Regions from separate parts of the Streptomyces sp. NPDC048197 genome, predicted to be linked through region 2. Evidence: predicted binding sites of a transcription regulator. Region 2 holds the regulator's gene; each other region holds the start of a gene.
What was found. The regulator HrcA, encoded in region 2, represses chaperone genes, less so after heat shock. The targets are predictions, from matches to a motif close to TTNGCACTCNGNNNNNCNGAGTGCNAA.
Positions count from the first base shown of each region.

Region 1 (4,673 bases), on a different contig from region 2:
GTTTCGGGCCGCTCGAAGTCGCGTACGACCTGCCGAGCGGCGACCCTGAGGCCCTGAGGAAGCAGATCGAGGCCGGCCCGGACAACATCTGGCGCTACGCCCCGCTGCTCCCGGTCCCCGTCGACGTGGCCGAGAAGCCGAACCTCAACCCCGGCTTCACCAAGCTCGTCAAGGCCGACCGGCTCGCCGCCGAGCTCGGCGTCACCGGCGGCCTGTACGTCAAGGACGACTCCGGCAACCCGACCCACTCCTTCAAGGACCGGGTCGTCGCGATCGCCGTCGAGGCCGCCCGCGCCTTCGGCTTCACCACCCTGTCCTGCTCCTCGACCGGCAACCTCGCCGGTGCGGTCGGCGCCGCGGCGCGCCGCGCGGGCTTCAAGTCCTGCGTCTTCATCCCGCACGACCTGGAGGCCGGCAAGGTCGTCATGGCCGCGGTCTACGGCGGTGACCTGGTCGGCATCGAGGGCAACTACGACGACGTCAACCGCTTCTGCTCGGAGCTCATCGGCGACCCGCTCGGCGAGGGCTGGGGTTTCGTCAACGTCAACCTGCGGCCGTACTACGGCGAGGGTTCCAAGACGCTGGCGTACGAGATCTGCGAGCAGCTCGGCTGGCAGCTGCCGGACCAGATCGTCATCCCGATCGCGTCCGGCTCCCAGCTGACGAAGATCGACAAGGGTCTCAAGGAGCTGATCGCCCTCGGGCTGGTCGAGGACAAGCCGTACAAGATCTTCGGCGCCCAGGCGGAGGGCTGCTCGCCGGTGTCGACGGCCTTCAAGGCCGGGCACGACGTCGTGCGCCCGCAGAAGCCGAACACCATCGCCAAGTCGCTGGCGATCGGCAACCCGGCGGACGGCCCGTACGTGCTGGACATCGCGCGCCGGACGGGCGGTGCGGTGGAGGACGTCAACGACGAGCAGGTCGTGGACGCGATCAAGCTGCTGGCCCGTACGGAGGGCATCTTCGCGGAGACCGCGGGCGGCGTGACCGTCGGCGTGACCAAGAAGCTCATCGAGGAGGGTCTGCTCGACCCGGCGCTGACCACCGTTGTCCTCAACACGGGTGACGGTCTGAAGACACTGGACGCGGTCGCGCCGACCACCGGGCCCACGGCCACGATCCGTCCGAACCTGGATGCGTTCCGCGCGGCCGGCCTGGCCGGCTGAGCCCGCGCCGCCCTTCGCACCCGTACTCCGTAATCCCTGTCCGGAAGGCAGAACCATGAGCGTCAAGGTCCGCATCCCCACCATCCTCCGTACGTACACCGGCGGCGAGGCCGAGGTCACCGCCGAGGGCGCGACCCTCTCCGAGGTGATCGCCGACCTGGAGAAGAACCACCAGGGCATCGCGGCCCGGGTGCTCGACGACGCCGGCAAGCTGCGGCGCTTCGTGAACGTCTACGTCAACGATGACGACGTCCGCTTCGAGCAGGGCCTTGAGACGCCGACGCCGGCGGGCGCGGGCGTCTCGATCATCCCTGCGGTCGCCGGAGGCTGCTGACCTTCCGTTCGGTTCTTACGCCGCGCGTCCCTCCTGGCGCGCGGCGTCATCCGGACGTTGATCGAACGGGCGCGGATTTGCGCCATCTCTTCCCCTGCTTGACCGGAATTGCCCCGTCCATCGAAATCGGACGGGGCAATTCCGTTTCGTGAAAGGGGATAGCATTGTGGCGATCTCCTCGCTGTATATGTCCCGGGGTATGCCGAGCGCATAAGAAACCGTGCTGAGTTGTGCTCAAAGTGTGTGCGGCATTTGTCGGTTAGGCATGTCTATGCCTGGCCCGGCTTGCCCGGGAGAATCGCGATTTCACCGCATATAGCCGATTCTCCGGCGCCAGAATTCTCGTCCGATTGACCTGTTGCGCTGGGCATCGGTCCAGATACATTCAGCGGCGGTCGACGCGTTCCGGCGCACACCCCACGGGCCTTTCGCGGGGTGAGGTCTGACCCGGGTCCGCGGAGTGCGGTCCTGCGCAAGGGCCAGTAATAGGGGAGTTAGGCATGGCTCAGGGCACCGTCAAGTGGTTCAACGCGGAGAAGGGGTACGGCTTCATCGCGGTCGACGGTGGTGCGGATGTATTCGTCCACTACAGCGCGATCCAGATGGACGGCTACCGCACCCTTGAGGAGGGCCAGCGGGTCGAGTTCGAGATCTCGCAGGGCCAGAAGGGGCCGCAGGCGGACATGGTCCGGGTGGCCGGCTGAGGCGCCGACCGACTGCTGCGTTGTGAAGGCCCGTACCCCTGAAGGGGTACGGGCCTTCTGCTGCACCTCGAACGACGGACGGGCCTCCCGGCCGCCCCCTCGATGGGTGGCCACGCTCTGAACGGCTTGCGCCCACCCGTCGCCCTACCGCCACCCCCCAATGACGCCCTCCGGGCGGCTTGCGCCCACCCGTCGCCCGACCGCCAACCCCCGATGACGCCCTATCGGGCGGCTTGCACTCGACTGCCCCGAGTGCTAATCATTGGCGTTAGCACTCTCCGAGTGAGAGTGACAATGAAGGACCGGGTCGGTGAGGCCCGCAGGCCGGGTGGGGCAAGGAACCACAGCAGGTCTGCAGGTCGTCCGTCGCGGGCGCCAGCGCGGTCCGGAGCAATCCACCCCAGTCCGGGAGGACCACTTCACATGGCCAAGATCATCGCGTTCGACGAGGAGGCACGGCGCGGTCTCGAGCGCGGGATGAACCAGCTCGCCGACGCCGTCAAGGTCACCCTCGGCCCCAAGGGCCGTAACGTCGTCCTCGAGAAGAAGTGGGGCGCCCCCACGATCACCAACGATGGTGTGTCCATCGCCAAGGAGATCGAGCTCGAGGACCCGTACGAGAAGATCGGCGCCGAGCTGGTCAAGGAGGTCGCGAAGAAGACGGACGACGTCGCCGGTGACGGCACGACGACCGCGACCGTCCTGGCCCAGGCCCTGGTCCGCGAGGGCCTGCGCAACGTCGCCGCCGGCGCCAACCCGATGGCCCTGAAGCGCGGTATCGAGAAGGCCGTCGAGGCCGTCTCCGCCGCCCTGCTGGAGCAGGCGAAGGACGTGGAGACCAAGGAGCAGATCGCCTCCACCGCCTCCATCTCCGCCGCCGACACCCAGATCGGCGAGCTGATCGCCGAGGCCATGGACAAGGTCGGCAAGGAAGGCGTCATCACCGTCGAGGAGTCCCAGACCTTCGGTCTGGAGCTGGAGCTCACCGAGGGTATGCGCTTCGACAAGGGCTACATCTCGGCGTACTTCGCCACCGACATGGAGCGTATGGAGGCGTCGCTCGACGACCCGTACATCCTCATCGTCAACTCCAAGATCGGCAACGTGAAGGACCTGCTGCCGCTCCTGGAGAAGGTCATGCAGTCCGGCAAGCCGCTGCTGATCATCGCCGAGGACGTCGAGGGCGAGGCCCTGTCGACCCTGGTCGTCAACAAGATCCGTGGCACCTTCAAGTCCGTCGCCGTCAAGGCCCCGGGCTTCGGTGACCGCCGCAAGGCCATGCTCGGCGACATCGCCATCCTCACCGGTGGCACCGTCATCTCCGAGGAGGTCGGCCTCAAGCTCGAGAACGCCGGTCTCGACCTGCTCGGCCGCGCCCGCAAGGTCGTCATCACCAAGGACGAGACCACCATCGTCGACGGTGCCGGTGACAGCGAGCAGGTCCAGGGTCGCGTCAACCAGATCCGCGCCGAGATCGAGAACAGCGACTCGGACTACGACCGCGAGAAGCTCCAGGAGCGTCTGGCGAAGCTGGCCGGCGGCGTGGCCGTCATCAAGGCCGGTGCCGCCACCGAGGTCGAGCTCAAGGAGCGCAAGCACCGCATCGAGGACGCCGTTCGCAACGCGAAGGCGGCCGTCGAGGAGGGCATCGTCGCCGGCGGTGGCGTGGCCCTGCTGCAGGCCTCCTCGGTCTTCGAGAAGATCGAGCTCGACGGTGACGAGGCCACCGGTGCCGCGGCTGTGAAGCTGGCCCTGGAGGCCCCGCTGAAGCAGATCTCGGTCAACGCCGGCCTCGAGGGCGGCGTCGTGGTGGAGAAGGTGCGCAACCTGGCCGTCGGCCACGGTCTGAACGCCGCCACCGGCGAGTACGTCGACATGGTCGCCGAGGGCATCATCGACCCGGCCAAGGTCACCCGCTCCGCGCTGCAGAACGCCGCCTCCATCGCGGCGCTCTTCCTCACCACCGAGGCCGTCATCGCCGACAAGCCGGAGAAGGCCGCCGCGGCCGCTCCGGGCGGCATGCCGGGCGGTGACATGGACTTCTGATCCATCGCGCCGGACCTCCGGCCCGCTGGACCAGAACGCTGATCCTCCCGGATCACCCGTCCTGAACGCCGGGGCGGCACCCTCCTCCCAGGGGGTGCCGCCCCGGCGGCGTTTGTACCCCGGCCCGCCGCCGTGCCCTGAGCCTCTCGGGGCCGAGACGGCAGGGCGGTTACGCTGTGCACTGGATCGGCTATGGACAGTCACGGCCAAGGGTCTCGGGGTGGCCGCGCCCCCTGTGATCGCAAACGAAGGAGTGTTCGTGCGAGCCAGGGTGCGTAGAGGTCTGATCAGGTCCGATGCGGGCGGCGACTGATCATGTCCGGGCAGGAGCGGAACGCGAACCGGCAGGGGGGACGGGCGCGAGGCGATGACCGGGCGGTGCGGCCGCGGCGGGCGGGCGGAGCGGCCCAGCGGCACGCGGGC
Region 1 covers NZ_JBIDAJ010000017.1:103,675-108,347, forward strand. Annotated here, with positions in the region: gene thrC (threonine synthase) at 1-1,166, shown strand, start outside; gene ACGF4C_RS22835 (MoaD/ThiS family protein) at 1,222-1,500, shown strand; gene ACGF4C_RS22840 (cold-shock protein) at 2,001-2,204, shown strand; gene groL (chaperonin GroEL) at 2,628-4,250, shown strand; gene ACGF4C_RS22850 (DUF998 domain-containing protein) at 4,629-4,673, shown strand, end outside.
Region 1: a site for HrcA is predicted at 2,437-2,463, ahead of groL (chaperonin GroEL). Genes of this name have one in related genera too.

Region 2 (4,673 bases):
TCTTCTCACAGCGGATCACCGCACCGCAGAAGCCCGTGCCGACCTCCTCGACGACGAGATCGGGCTCGGCCGGGACCTCCGGCGCGGGCCGCTGCTTCTTCCAGGGCGGGGTGAGGTCGGGGCTGTAGCGCTTGCTCTGCATGGGCTCTTTCTACCGGTCGGCACCCCGGCCCGCGCCGTCCCCGGCCGGTCAGGACGACGGCGGAACGCCGTAGCGGGCGGCCAGGGCGTCCCGCTGGGCGCGCACGAAGGCGGCGTCCACCACGGCGCCGTGGCCGGGCACGTACCGCGCGTCGTCGCCGCCGAGCGCCAGCAGCCGGTCCAGCGCGGCGGGCCACTGCCGGGGCAGCGCGTCGGGGCCGGCGTTCGGCTCGCCGGACTCCTCGACCAGATCGCCGCAGAAGACGATCTCCGCCTCGCCGTGCCGGCCCGGCACCAGGACGGCCAGGTCGTGGGCGGTGTGGCCGGGCCCGACGTTGGCGAGCAGCACCTGCCGGTCGCCGAGCTCGACGGTCAGCTGGCCGTGGACGTGGTGGTGCGGCACGACCAGCAGGTCGGTGGCCTCCGCGGCCGCGTCCCGGTCGACGCCGTGCCGGACGGCGTCGTGCCGCAGCGCGTCCTTGTCCCGGCGGAACAACTCGGCGAGACCGGCCGCGCCGAACACCGCCACGCCCGAGAAGGCCGCGGTGCCCAGCACATGATCGAAATGCGGGTGGGTGAGCGCGACATGCGTCACTTCCCGGCCCAGCACTCCGCGGATCGACCGGCGCAGATCCGCCCCGTCGCGCAGGGTCGCGCCGGTGTCGACGATCATGACGCCGGCCGACCCGGCGATCACCCCCACGGTCTCGTCCCAGCCCGCCATACGGCGCCTGGCGACACCGTCACCGAGCCGTTCCCACCCGGCCTCTTCCCAAGCTGTGCGCATACCGAGACGCTAGCTCCATCGCGATAGCGTTGCCCGCCGGACCGCCCGAAGACGGTCATCGGGTGCGCGCTCCGCGCGGCCGCCCTTGCCGAGGTCGTGCTACCCGGCCGTACACTGGCTCAGGGTCTGGCACTCGGCCCGGGTGAGTGCCAGGAGACGGACGAGACGGCGACGGCCGGCTGGAGGTGCGCGGGATGCTCAGTGAACGCAGGCTCGAAGTGCTGCGCGCCATCGTCCAGGACTACGTCGGGACGGAGGAGCCGGTCGGCTCCAAGGCACTCACGGAGCGCCATCAGCTCGGGGTCTCCCCGGCGACCGTCCGCAACGACATGGCGGCCCTGGAGGAAGAGGGCTTCATCGCCCAGCCGCACACCAGCGCCGGGCGGATCCCGACGGACAAGGGCTACCGCCTCTTCGTCGACAAGCTGGCCGGCGTGAAGCCGCTGTCCAGCCCCGAGCGCCGGGCGATCCAGAACTTCCTCGACGGCGCGGTCGATCTCGACGACGTGGTGGGGCGCACGGTCCGGCTGCTGGCGCAGCTGACCCGGCAGGTCGCGGTCGTGCAGTACCCGTCCCTGACGCGGTCCACGGTCCGGCACGTCGAGCTGCTGGCGCTGGCCCCGGCCCGGCTGATGCTCGTCCTGATCACCGACACCGGACGGGTCGAGCAGCGGCTCATCGACTGCCAGACGCCGTTCGGTGAGACCTCGCTGGCGGACCTGCGGGCGCGGCTGAACAGCCGGGTCGTGGGACGCCGTTTCACGGATGTGCCCCAGTTGGTGCAGGATCTCCCGGAGTCCTTCGAGCAGGACGACCGCGGCACGGTCTCGACAGTGCTGTCGGTGTTGCTGGAAACTCTGGTGGAAGAGACCGAAGAGCGGCTGATGATCGGCGGCACCGCCAATCTCACGCGCTTCGGGCACGACTTCCCCCTGACCATCCGTCCGGTGCTGGAGGCGCTCGAGGAGCACGTGGTGCTGCTCAAGCTCCTCGGCGAAGCCAAGGACTCGGGCATGACCGTACGTATCGGGCATGAGAATGCCCATGAAGGCCTGACGTCCACATCGGTCGTCACGGTCGGCTACGGTTCGGGCGACGAGGCAGTCGCCAAACTCGGCGTGGTCGGACCGACCCGCATGGACTACCCCGGAACGATGGGAGCGGTACGCGCAGTGGCACGTTACGTCGGACAAATCCTCGCGGAGTCGTAAGTGGCCACGGACTACTACTCGGTCCTCGGCATCAGCCGTGACGCCTCGCAGGACCAGATCAAGAAGGCCTTCCGTCGGCTGGCGCGCGAGCTGCACCCGGACGTGAACCCGGACCCGAAGACCCAGGAGCGGTTCAAGGAGATCAACGCCGCTTACGAGGTCCTGTCGGATCCGCAGAAGAAGCAGGTCTACGACCTGGGCGGCGACCCGCTCTCGCAGGCCGGCGGCGGTGGCGCGGGCGGCTTCGGGGCCGGCTTCGGCAACTTCTCCGACATCATGGACGCGTTCTTCGGCACGGCTTCGCAGCGCGGTCCGCGCTCGCGCACCCGCCGCGGCCAGGACGCCATGATCCGGCTCGACATCGAGCTGAACGAAGCGGCCTTCGGCACGACCAAGGACATCCAGGTCGACACCGCCGTGGTCTGCACGACCTGCACCGGCGAGGGCGCCGCCCCCGGCACCTCGGCGCAGACCTGTGACATGTGCCGCGGCCGCGGTGAGGTCTCGCAGGTCACCCGGTCCTTCCTGGGCCAGGTCATGACGTCCCGCCCGTGCCCGCAGTGTCAGGGCTTCGGCACGGTCGTGCCGACGCCGTGCCCGGAGTGCGCGGGCGACGGCCGGATCCGGTCCCGCCGTACGCTGACCGTCAAGATCCCGGCCGGTGTCGACAACGGCACCCGGATCCAGCTCGCCGGCGAGGGCGAGGTCGGCCCCGGCGGCGGCCCGGCCGGCGACCTCTACGTCGAGATCCACGAGCTGCCGCACCCGGTCTTCCAGCGGCGCGGCGACGATCTGCACTGCACGGTCACCATCCCGATGACAGCGGCGGCGCTGGGCACGAAGTGCCCGCTGGAGACGCTGGACGGGGTGGAGGAGATCGACGTCCGGCCCGGTACCCAGTCCGGCCAGTCGATCCCGCTGCACCAGCGCGGTGTGACCCATCTGCGCGGCAACGGCCGGGGCGACCTGATCGTCCACGTCGAGGTCCAGACGCCGACCAAGCTCGACCCGGAGCAGGAGGAGCTGCTGCGGCGGCTCTCCAAGCTGCGCGGCGAGGAACGCCCCACGGGCCAGTTCCAGCCGGGCCAGCAGGGGCTGTTCTCGCGCCTGAAGGACGCGTTCAACGGGCGGTAGGCGGTTCGGCGTCAGCCCGCGCGTGAGCGGGCTGCCTGCCCGTACGCGAGCAGAGCGCGCCAGACTGTGAGGTGCCGGACGGGATACGGAATACCCGCCCGGCACCTCGGCGTTGTGGCCCCGCAGGGGGCCCTCGCGTCCCCTACGGGATCTGTTCGACCACCCCCTAGGGGCCGGCCTTGCCCCCGCTCAGCCCCTGATGCGGGGCGACGGTGCCTCCCGTGACACGATGTGGTCATGCCCAGCGCACTGACCGATCTCTGCCGCTACCCGATCGTGCAGGCCCCCATGGCGGGCGGCGGCTCGGGACCCGCACTGGCCGCCGCCGTCTGCGGCGCCGGCGGTCTCGGCTTCCTCGCCGCCGGCTACAAAACCGCCGACGGCATGTACCAGGAGATCAAACAGCTGCGGTCGCTGACCGACCGGCCCTTCGGCGTCAACCTCTTCATGCCGCAGCCGTCGCTCGCCGACCACTCCGCCGTCGAGGCGTACCGCGAACAGCTCGCCGGCGAGGCCACGTGGTACGAGACCGAGCTCGGCGACACCGACGGGCCCACCGACGACGGCTACGAGGCCAAGCTCGCGATCCTGCGTGAGGACCCGGTGCCGGTGGTGTCGTTCACCTTCGGCTGCCCCTCGCGCGCGGTCCTCGACGCCTTCGCGAGGGTGGGCACGTACACCATCGTCACGGCCACCACGGCGGCCGAGGCGCAGGCCGCGCAGTGGTCCGGTGCGGACGCCGTCTGTGTGCAGGGCGTGGAGGCGGGCGGCCACCAGGGCACCCACCGCGACGACCCGCACGCCGACGGGACCGGCGCGGGGCTGGGCCTGCTGGCGCTGCTCGGGCAGGTCCGGGAGGCCGTGCAGATCCCGGTGATCGCCGCGGGCGGGCTGATGCGCGGGGCGCAGATCGCGGCGGTGCTGGCCGCCGGGGCGACCATGGCGCAGCTCGGCACCGCCTTCCTCACCACCCCGGAGTCGGGCGCCAACCCGCTGCACAAGCAGGCGCTGACCAACCCCCTCTTCACCCACACGGAGCTGACCCGGGCGTTCTCCGGGCGGCCGGCCCGCGGCCTGGTGAACCGTTTCCTGCGGGAGCACGGCCCGTACGCACCGGCCGCCTACCCCGCGGTCCACTACCTCACCTCCACGGTGCGCAAGGCCGCGGCCAAGGCCGGCGACGCCCAGGGGCTGAACCTGTGGGCGGGGCAGGGGCACCGGCTGGCCCGGGAGATGCCGGCCGCACGGCTGGTGGAGGTCCTCACGGCCGAACTCGACGCGGCGCGGGCCGGGTTGAGCCGCACCGGGGCCGGGACTGCGGAAACCGGGGCCGGAAGTGCGGGATCCGGTGACTCGCCGGCTGCCGGGGGCACCGCATGACTGCGCCCGTGTTCCTCGTC
Region 2 covers NZ_JBIDAJ010000013.1:36,994-41,666, forward strand. Annotated here, with positions in the region: gene ACGF4C_RS18855 (DUF3097 domain-containing protein) at 1-142, opposite strand, end outside; gene ACGF4C_RS18860 (MBL fold metallo-hydrolase) at 191-928, opposite strand; gene hrcA (heat-inducible transcriptional repressor HrcA) at 1,123-2,139, shown strand; gene dnaJ (molecular chaperone DnaJ) at 2,140-3,273, shown strand; gene ACGF4C_RS18875 (nitronate monooxygenase) at 3,511-4,653, shown strand; gene ACGF4C_RS18880 (16S rRNA (uracil(1498)-N(3))-methyltransferase) at 4,650-4,673, shown strand, end outside.

Region 3 (4,673 bases), on a different contig from region 2:
GTTGTGTGGACTGCTGACGCTTTACGTCCACACAACCGGCCCCTCCGGCCCGTCCCCTCCCGATGGGGGAGGGGAATGCGGTGGGTGGGGGCGGGCGTTGGGGATGCAAGGGGTTTTGGGGACCCGTAGGGGACGGTCGAACAGATCCCGTAGGGGTCGCGAGCGCCCCTCGCAGAGCCTCAACTCGACGGGCGGTGGAGGTATTCCCGGCACCCTCGACGCGACGCACAGCCATGACGACGACGCCCGCCCCCACCGGCCTCTCCCCCCCACTCACGGGAGGGGCTGGACCGGAGGACGAAGTCTGGAGGGCCGGCACCGCACCCAAAACACAAACGCCCGCCGCCAGGCGCAACGGCGAACAAGCCCCGCGACGGGACCGACAACTACGTACGCGGCGCCGCAAAGCGTGCAATGGCGAGAAGCCTCGCGGCGGGACGGCCAGCTACGTACGCGGCGCCGCAAAGCGCAATGGCGAGAAGCCCCGCGGCGGGACGGCCAGCCACGTACGCGGCGCCGCAAAGCGCAACGGCGAGCAACAACCGCGGCGGGACAGACAACTACGTGCGCGGCGCCGCAAAGCGCGCAACGGCGAGCAACAACCGCGGCGGGAAAGCCAAGTACGTGGGAGGAGAAAAGTCACCGCACCGGCTCGCGTCGTTTTTGGGCGTGGTCGCTGATGCGTAGGAGTATCGCCACCATCACCCAGTTCGCGACCAGCGACGAGCCTCCCTTGGCGAGGAAGGGGAGGGCCTTGCCCGTGAGGGGGATGAGACCGGTGACGCCGCCGGAGACGACGAAGACCTGGAGCAGCAGTGCGCCGGCGAGGCCGACCGCGAGGAGTTTGCTGAAGGGGTCGCGGGCGGTCAGCCCCACCCGCAGGCCGCGCTGGGCGAGCAGGACGTAGAGCATCAGGACGGCCATCGTCCCGGCGAGGCCCAGTTCCTCCCCGACGGTGGTGAGGATGAAGTCGCTGTTGCCGGCGAAGCCGACCAGCTCGGGGTGGCCCTGGCCGAGGCCGGTGCCGCTGATGCCGCCGCTGCCGAAGCTGAACAGCGCATCGGCCAGCTGCTGGGACATGCCCTCGGCTCGGCCCTGTTTGGTGTACGCGCGCATCGGGTCCAGCCAGGCGGTGACCCGGCCGTGCACATGCGGTTCGAGGGAGCCGACGACGGCCGCGCCGGCGATGGCCATCAGCAGACCGCACACCACCCAGCTGGTGCGGTCGGTGGCCATGTAGAGCATGATCACGAAGACGCCGAAGAAGATCAGCGAGGTGCCCAGGTCCCGTTCGAAGATCAGCACCAGCAGGCTGATCGCCCAGATCGTGAAGATCGGGCCGAGCTGTCGCCCCGGGGGCAGCTGGATGCCCATGACGCGGCGGCCGGCCAGCGCCAGGGCGTCGCGGTTGACGGTGAGGTAGCCGGCGAAGAACACCGAGATCATGATCTTCACGAACTCGCCGGGCTGGAGCGACAGCGGCCCGAGCAGGATCCACCGCTTCGCGCCGTACATGTCCGCGCCGAAGAAGGCCGGCGCCATCAGGAGCACCAGCGCCACCGCCATCGTCAGATAGATGTAGCGCTGCAGGATGCGGTGGTCGCGCAGCACCAGCAGGATGGCGATGCAGACCGCCACCCCGATCACCGTCCACACCAGCTGCCCGCTGGCCGCCTCGGCGATCTTCGGGTGGCGGGTCTGGGCGTACGTGACGTCCAGGCGGTGCAGCAGGACCAGGCCGATCCCGGTCAGCAGCGTCGCCAGCGGCAGGATCAGCGGGTCGGCGCGCCGGGCGAAGCGGCGCAGGACCAGGTGCGGGACCAGTGCCACGAAGAGCATGCTGATCGCGAAGCCGGGCAGCCCGCCGGGCAGTCGGCCGGTCATCGACAGGCCGGTGTACGCGTAGCCGAAGACGGCGATCGCGACGACGAGGGCGAGCAGCCGGGCCTCGGTCCGCCGGCGGTTCGGTGCCTGGGCGAGCGCGGCGAACGTCATGGTGCGTTCGGCATCGCTCTCCGGCTCCCCGGCCGCCCGGGAAGCGCTGGTCAGTCCACGCACGGTTCCTCCGCCATCGATGGTCAGGGCCGCCGGCCCGGAACCGGGTCGCACATGTCGCAAGCACGTCGCCCACGCCCCACGCGTCGTCTGCGTGGTGCGCACGGCACCTCGCAAGGGTGGAGACGTCGCACGCGTGGCGCACACGGTTCACCGGCTCGGCAGTCGGGGAGGTAGACGAAGCAGCCGGTGGCGTGGTTGCGAGGGAAGGGGAAGGTGTGTCCGATTTGGCGGGGATCACCGCCGCCCGTCCACCTGGTACGGACCGGCGGTCAACCCGCGTCGCACGATGCACCCCCGCCGCGCTGGCACTCCGCTTGACCGAGTGCTAACCGCGTCATAGTCTCGGCGTTGGCACTCTCCGAGGGGGAGTGCCAGACACACAGCGACGGGCAGGTCCGGCACCCGCGACGACGGATCCACCTGGTCGCCACCTCAGACAGTTAACCCCGTGAGATCTCCGAAGGGGGAGGTCGGATCGTGACGACCGCCAGCTCCAAGGTTGCCATCAAGCCGCTCGAGGACCGCATTGTGGTCCAGCCGCTCGACGCCGAGCAGACCACGGCTTCGGGCCTGGTCATTCCGGACACCGCCAAGGAGAAGCCCCAGGAGGGCGTCGTCCTGGCCGTGGGCCCGGGCCGCTTCGAGGACGGCAAGCGCGTCGAGCTCGACGTCACCGTTGGCGACGTCGTGCTTTACAGCAAGTACGGCGGCACCGAGGTGAAGTACAACAACGAGGAGTACCTCGTTCTCTCGGCTCGCGACGTTCTCGCGATCGTCGAGAAGTAAGTCACCCGATTTGCCGTGATCTGCGCCCCTGGTTCCCGCGTCTAAACAACCCGGGGCAGGGGCGCAGTTCCGTTTGAGACAGCGGTCCCCACTGCGTGCCGAGGATCGCAATGAGAGGACTTGAAGCAACCCATGGCGAAGATCCTGAAGTTCGACGAGGACGCCCGTCGCGCCCTTGAGCGCGGCGTCAACAAGCTTGCCGACACGGTCAAGGTGACGATCGGCCCCAAGGGCCGCAACGTCGTCATCGACAAGAAGTTCGGCGCCCCCACCATCACCAACGACGGTGTCACCATCGCCCGTGAGGTCGAGGTCGACGACCCGTACGAGAACCTGGGCGCCCAGCTCGTCAAGGAGGTGGCGACCAAGACCAACGACATCGCGGGTGACGGCACCACCACCGCCACCGTGCTGGCCCAGGCGCTGGTCCGCGAGGGCCTCCGCAACGTCGCCGCGGGTGCTTCCCCGGCCGCCCTGAAGAAGGGCATCGACGCCGCCGTCAAGGCCGTGTCCGAGGAGCTCCTCGCGACCGCCCGGCCGATCGACGACAAGACCGACATCGCCGCCGTGGCCGGCCTGTCCGCGCAGGACAAGCAGGTCGGCGAGCTCATCGCCGAGGCGATGGACAAGGTCGGCAAGGACGGTGTGATCACCGTCGAGGAGTCCAACACCTTCGGCCTGGAGCTCGACTTCACCGAGGGCATGGCCTTCGACAAGGGCTACCTCTCGCCGTACATGGTCACCGACCAGGAGCGTATGGAGGCCGTCCTCGAGGACCCGTACATCCTGATCCACCAGGGCAAGATCGCCTCGATCCAGGACCTGCTGCCGCTGCTGGAGAAGGTCATCCAGGCGGGTGGCTCCAAGCCGCTGCTGATCATCGCCGAGGACGTCGAGGGCGAGGCCCTGTCGACCCTGGTCGTCAACAAGATCCGCGGCACCTTCAACGCGGTGGCCGTCAAGGCCCCCGGCTTCGGTGACCGCCGCAAGGCGATGCTCGGCGACATGGCCACCCTCACCGGTGCCACCGTCATCGCCGAGGAGGTCGGCCTCAAGCTCGACCAGGCCGGTCTGGACGTGCTGGGCTCCGCCCGCCGCGTGACCGTCACCAAGGACGACACCACCATCGTCGACGGCGGTGGCAAGGCCGAGGACGTCGCCGGCCGCGTCGCCCAGATCAAGGCCGAGATCGAGACCACCGACTCCGACTGGGACCGCGAGAAGCTCCAGGAGCGCCTCGCCAAGCTCGCCGGCGGCGTGTGCGTCATCCGTGTGGGTGCGGCCACCGAGGTCGAGCTCAAGGAGAAGAAGCACCGTCTGGAGGACGCCATCTCCGCGACCCGCGCCGCGGTCGAGGAGGGCATCGTCTCCGGTGGTGGCTCCGCGCTGGTCCACGCCGCCAAGGTGCTGGACGGCTCCCTCGGCAAGGAGGGCGACGAGGCCACCGGTGTCGCCGTCGTCCGCCGCGCCGTCGTCGAGCCGCTGCGCTGGATCGCGGAGAACGCCGGCCTCGAGGGCTACGTCATCACCGCGAAGGTCGCCGAGCAGGACAAGGGCCAGGGCTTCAACGCCGCCACCGGCGAGTACGGCGACCTGGTCAAGGCCGGCGTCATCGACCCGGTGAAGGTCACCCGCTCCGCCCTGGAGAACGCCGCCTCCATCGCCTCGCTGCTCCTGACGACCGAGACCCTCGTCGTCGAGAAGCCCGCCGAGGACGAGGCCGCCGAGGCCGGCCACGGCCACGGCCACGCACACTGACGCGCCGTACGGGCCGGGGGCGGCACCCCGCCGCCCCTCGCTGACCCACGGAACCCGGTCCCGCTTCGGCG
Region 3 covers NZ_JBIDAJ010000016.1:1,386-6,058, reverse strand. Annotated here, with positions in the region: gene ACGF4C_RS21370 (FtsW/RodA/SpoVE family cell cycle protein) at 640-1,995, opposite strand; gene groES (co-chaperone GroES) at 2,536-2,844, shown strand; gene groL (chaperonin GroEL) at 2,977-4,602, shown strand.
Region 3: a site for HrcA is predicted at 2,361-2,387, ahead of groES (co-chaperone GroES). Genes of this name have one in related genera too.